DNA from 2 places in the Bacillus sp. P4_E1 genome. Region 2 is predicted to be linked to the other one. Evidence: riboswitches for the same ligand, from Rfam matches in the RefSeq annotation. Region 2 holds a riboswitch; the other holds the start of a gene.
What was found. Region 2 has a riboswitch for cyclic di-AMP ahead of AC1DS7_RS04420 (hypothetical protein). Riboswitches for the same ligand answer to the same signal wherever they lie in the genome.
Positions count from the first base shown of each region.

Region 1: linked by a shared signal. The riboswitch ahead of AC1DS7_RS07650 (APC family permease) and the one ahead of AC1DS7_RS04420 (hypothetical protein) in region 2 are both predicted to bind cyclic di-AMP.

Region 1 is NZ_JBFUIV010000004.1:257,144-260,185, forward strand. Features, by position in the region: gene AC1DS7_RS07650 (APC family permease) at 1-1,535, opposite strand, end outside; cyclic di-AMP (ydaO/yuaA leader) riboswitch at 1,680-1,826, opposite strand; gene AC1DS7_RS07655 (hypothetical protein) at 1,966-2,094, shown strand; gene panE (2-dehydropantoate 2-reductase) at 2,156-3,042, opposite strand, start outside.
Region 2 is NZ_JBFUIV010000003.1:11,019-14,060, reverse strand. Features, by position in the region: gene AC1DS7_RS04425 (hypothetical protein) at 178-408, opposite strand; gene AC1DS7_RS04420 (hypothetical protein) at 425-811, opposite strand; cyclic di-AMP (ydaO/yuaA leader) riboswitch at 905-1,052, opposite strand; gene thiD (bifunctional hydroxymethylpyrimidine kinase/phosphomethylpyrimidine kinase) at 1,138-1,950, opposite strand; gene AC1DS7_RS04410 (thiazole biosynthesis adenylyltransferase ThiF) at 1,966-2,985, opposite strand; gene thiG (thiazole synthase) at 2,978-3,042, opposite strand, start outside.

The sequences.
Region 1 (3,042 bases), on a different contig from region 2:
TCTCTGTCAAAAGCAACATATACAGCGATAACTTGATCTGCAGAAAGAGCCTTAGCATAGTTCAATGAATTTTCTACTACATGAGTCATACCAGCTACAGGAACGACAATTACATTCCCTTCAATCGGAACAAGTGGTTCACAAGTTTTTAAACTTAATTGATCGCCCACTGCATCATAATGCTTCTTAATTCGATGGAACAAGAAGATAATGAAAGGTAAGAAAATAAGGATTGACCAAACTTGTGCGAACTTAGTTAAAAAGAACATGCTCATAACGATAAAACTAATGACTGCACCAATTAAATTAACCGTTAATCTTAAAGCCCATCCTTCAGGCTTTTCACGAAGCCATTTTAGTACCATTCCAGTTTGAGAAAGTGTAAACGGAATAAATACCCCTACTGCATATAGCGGAATCAAGTGTTCTGTTTTCCCCTGAAAAGCTACAATTAAAATAATCGAAGAAATCCCAAGTATAATAATACCGTTTGAATAACCTAGGCGGTCTCCTCTAATCGTAAACATTCTCGGTATGAACTTATCTTTTGCAAGATTAACCGCTAATAGTGGAAATGCAGAATAACCTGTGTTAGCCGCAAGAATTAATATTAAAGCTGTTGTACCTTGTATGAAATAGTACATGAAATTACGTCCAAAAGTTTGTTCAGCAATTTGTGAAACGACTGTTACTTCCTTACTTGGATTAATTCCGTAATAATAAGCTAAAAAGACAATTCCAGAAAATAAAACTGCAAGTAATGCACCCATTGCAAGCAATGTTTTCGCTGCATTGTTAGGTGCAGGATCTTTAAAGTTTGGAATTGCGTTAGATATCGCCTCAACACCCGTTAAAGCAGAGCTTCCTGAAGCAAATGCTCGTAACAGTAAGAACAAACTAATTCCTGCAACTGGCGTTCCAATTGGCGAATGCAAAGCCTGCGAAACGTGTCCCGTTAAAATATTGTATATCCCTACACCAATTAATATAAATAGTGCTAAAACGAATAAATAAACAGGATATGCTAAAACGGAAGCTGATTCCGTTACGCCTCTTAAATTTAAGATGGTAATCAATATGACAAATATAATCGCAATGATTACATTATGTGCATGTAAGCTAGGAAAAGCAGATGTGAGCGCATCTGTACCCGCAGATACACTTACTGCAACCGTTAAAATGTAATCAACTAATAAAGATCCTCCTGCTATTAAGCCTGGATTCATCCCTAAATTCTCTTTTGATACAACATATGCTCCGCCGCCATGAGGATAAGCAAAAATAATTTGTCGATAAGATAAAATAAGAGCTGTCAATAATACTAATACCCCAATTGCAATCGGAATGGAATACCAATAAGCTACCGCTCCAAGGCCTGCTAGTGCAATTAATATTTGCTCTGGTCCGTATGCGACCGATGACAATGCGTCAGAAGATAAAATGGCTAGCGCCTTTGTTTTATTAAGTTTTTGCTCTCCTAACTCAGTTGATTTTAACGGTCTTCCAATTAAAAACCTTTTGATAGATGAAACCAACGCTGTCCACTCTCCAATAATTTTGCACGAATTTTTCTGCTAATTACAGCGGATAAACTATTTCTTCAGAAAACAAAAAATGTCTACAAGCCATAACGAAATAGACTTGTAGACATTATTTTTTTTGTCGCACAAGCTCCACCTTCCTTCTCAATATAACGCTTACGAGGTTAGCTGTCGGATTCGGGCCTATGAGTAGCCCTACCTTTTTCAAGGATTCACCCCATTGGATTATGTACTAATCCATAAGAACGGGTCCCCCGCACCATGCGGCTTCAGCGATTTAGAAAATTGAAACTGTGGATTATAATACTCCTTTATTTTCAAAAAGTAAACAAAAATTTTAAAAAAGAAAAAAATTAAAACGATTGCGCATAATCCACCGAAAAATATACATAATGAATACTAAAAATCCACAAAGGAGACCCGTATGTCTAAAGAAAAGAAGCCTATTTTTTCCGATTCCTATTTAGATGCATTAGCAAATGAAATTAATCAGTTGTATGGGAAACGCGAACAAGAAATAAACTTGACAGAAAGAGTTAAAAGAAATAAATAATTTGTCATAAAAAATAAAAAAGAAAGCAATACATTTATATATTGCTTTCTTTTTTATTTTTTCATACATCCAATTCTATTGCCGATTTGTTAAAGACCATTTCTTCATACACTTTTAAATTTTGATATACTGCTCCTAATAATGGTGCTTCTTTAGAAAATTGCTCTGCTAAATCCAGTAAATATCCTTGTAAGTACTTCGCTTCAATGGACGAACCTTTTTCCATATCACGCTGCATCGATGACTTCATATCATACGAAATTTTATCAATTGTTTTCATATGTTCCTCAACAATGTTTTCCTTTACCGGAGCTCCTAATGCCCTCATGATTTGCACAGATTCTTCAAATAAGTTTTGGATAAAATCGCGTCCACCTTCGCTTTCGCGAATCGGTCCTATTGGTGCACGCATTAATGTTGTCACACCTGACATTACAGTAATAAATAAATATTTATGCCACATATCTTGCGTAATATTTTCACTTAAAACAAAACTAGATTTCGTACCTGCAAATGCTTTGGAAATATGATTGATTCTCTCTGAATCTTGAGACTTAATTTCTCCAAATACAAGTCTGTTGGCAGCACTCGTTTGTACAATTTCTCCCTGATTGTTTAATGTCGTCTCGATAAAGCATAGACCGCCAATTACTTTTTCTTCACCGAATTCCTTTTGTAATAGTGATAAATGAGCGATACCATTTAACAATGGGATTATTACAGTATTTTTACCTACAAACGGCTTTAAATCTATGGTCGCCTCGTGTAAATGATACGCTTTTGTTGAAAATAAAATCACATCAAATGGAGTCGTTCTATCTTCTTTCGTTACCAATTTCGGTTGAAATGAAAAATCTCCATTAACACTACGAATAACAAGGCCTTTTTCTTCTAATTGCTGTTTTCTTTTGCTGCGAACGAGAAATGTAACATCTTCTCCCTTTTCTA
Region 2 (3,042 bases):
GAAAATATCCATCTATTTAAGCGTTTACATTAGTTGTTATTAATATTTTTTCATCTGTTTTCTCGTCTTTCCTTTCTTTTTCACAGAAATGATCTTTTAAATACGAAATAAAAAGAGCGAATTACATGAAGTGCATGGCTTGTTGCACTCAGCATTCGCTCTTTTTTCATTCAACCTTTATTCTCCACGCAAAAAAGCACGCAAATTTCTCCCTCGAATATAAACTTGTGATAATTCCGCATGTAACTGCTCATATTCGGTAATATCCGCCTCTAAATACAAAACATCTTTTGATGGTAATATAATATATGGACCTGGAAAAAGAGGATCGAGCACTACCAATTCGTGAACTCTCTCTACCGATATCGCCCAACGATTCGCTATATCTCCTAGTAACAACACTTTCATCTTCATTTCCCCCGCCCTATTCAAAAAATAAAAAAGAAATATTATCACAGTTCGTAAACACTACAAATTTAGCTCCAATTGTTTCATAGAGCCTGGCCGGATAGCGTTTATTCTTTGTAACAACAGTAATAGGCGCTTGAAAAGAAAAACGAATGTGTTCTGTGAAGAAACTAACTATCGGAAGCTCATCCCCTAGTAAAATCACCTTCTTAATACGTGTGCTAATACTAGTAAAATCCTTCTCCTTATTACAGCTATAAGCTGATTCAAACCCATACTCTCTAACTTCATCCGCTATCTCTTCATTGGCTGTAAAAATAATTAACTCATGCTGAAATGCTACTAGCTCTCTTAAACTCTTTACCTTGTTTTTTTCTCCAACACAAATAAGTGTTAGTTCCATGTACCTCATCCTCCTTAGCATAAAAGAACTCAAACATAGATTGATATTCTCCTATACTAATCAGACCGATGAAGTGATGTATCCATCATGGCACCGTCCTCTCTCAAGACGCTTACGAAGTTAGCTGTCGGATTCGGACTTTGAGAGTAGCCCTACTTTCAACATTGAAAGATTCACCCCTAGTGACGACGCACAAATTGGTTCCTCCGCTCCATACATTTGGACTCAGCGTATTACAAAAAATGTATTCTGGCTGATATATTACTCCTGTATTTTGAAAAAGTAAACACAAAAAAAGCCAGTTAACAAACTGGCTTCTCGTATCTTTATACATGCGTCTTATTCAATTTATATGCAAAATGATTCGTCGGCCCATGACCACTTCCAATATTCAATGGCTCTTCAATTGCTATACTAATAAATCGTTTTGCTTCTTGAACTGCCTCTTCCATCAAGTAGCCTTTCGCAAGTCCTGCTGTAACCGCTGAAGCAAATGTACACCCACTTCCGTGCGTTTGCTTCGAAGGAATTCGTTCACTTCTAAATTCAATAAACTGCTCACCATCAAAGAGTAAATCAATTACTTCATTACCTTGATATTCTGCATGTCCGCCCTTCATAAGCACATATTTAGCCCCTGATTCATGCAATACTTTTGCAGCTTCCTTACTATCTTCTACATTATGAATCTCCATTCCAGTTAACACTTCTGCTTCAGGAACATTCGGTGTGACAACAGTTGCTACTGGCAATAAATATTCTTTTAATGCTTGTACTGCTTCTTGTTGTAATAATGACGCACCGCCTTTAGCAATCATAACAGGATCTAGCACAATATTATTCCAGCCAAATTTCTTAATATGCTCTGCCACAATTTGAATAATTTCACTACTAAATAACATTCCCAGTTTTACAGCATCTGGCGTTAAATCCGTACCAATTGAATGCAGCTGCTCCGTAATCCCTTCTAAAGAAACAGGATATACCCCTTGAACGCCAAGCGTATTTTGAGCAGTAATTGCTGTAATAGCCGTCATTCCGTACACACCAAGCTCTTGGAAAGTTTTTAAATCTGCTTGAATTCCAGCGCCGCCTCCGCTATCAGATCCTGCAATCGTTAAAGCTTTATTCACTTTCATTCCACTCATCCTTTTCTACCCAAAATAGCGATGATAAATTGTTTTCGCTTCACTTATATCTTTCGTTCCATGTACAAGGACACGGCCATCTTTAAAAGCAACTAATCTCTTTTCTTCAACCGAAAATGATAATAAATATGGATTTACATTTAAATCAGTCACACGATCATTCAACAATTTTTTATATTGTTCAAAATCCATTTCCTCTTTATAAGGTGGTCTAATTTGAACTGTATTTCTCCCGCATAACACTGCTGTTTTTGAAGTGTTTTCCTTATTTAAATATGGATATACTGCTTGTTCACCACACGATAGACAATTATGTTTACGAAGCTTTCGCACATTCATACATGAATATTCATTTTTCCATACATCAAATGATACAAGCCCATCTCGAAGCGAGTCATAATCTTCTACTAACAGTTTAAGTGTTTCCGTTACTTGATGAGAAACGACAAGAGATACAGCAGGTGATATAATACCCGCCGTATCACATGTCGCTCCGCCAAGTGGAATCGATTGTAATAAACAAGATAAACATGGCGTTTTTCCTGGAAGAATAGTATAAGAAAGACCGTAACTTCCTACACATGCCCCATAAACCCATGGAATAGAATATTTTTGCGATATATCATTCACGATGAAACGTGTTTCGAAATTGTCAGTCGCATCGATGATTACATCAACATTTGTAACGAGTTCTTCTAACTCTTCAGCCGTTACATCCTGAACGAGAGCTTCTACTCTTACTTCACTATTAACCTCTTCTAGACGTTTTTTTGCCGCTACAGCCTTCGGAAGATTATTCTCTACATCACTCTCTGCATACAATTGTTGTCTTTGCAAATTACTCCAATCTACATAATCGCGGTCAACAATTGTTACCTTACCAACGCCTGCCCTTACAAACATCTCTGCATTTGCACTACCTAATGCACCTGCACCGATAATAAGTATATGCTTTTCTCCTAGCTTTTGTTGCCCTTCTTCCCCAATTGGAGAAAATAGTTCTTGGCGAGAATATCGATTATTCAACTACGCTCATTCCTTCTAAAGGACTACTTGCTGTCGCGCAGCGCTTGCGTGCAATAC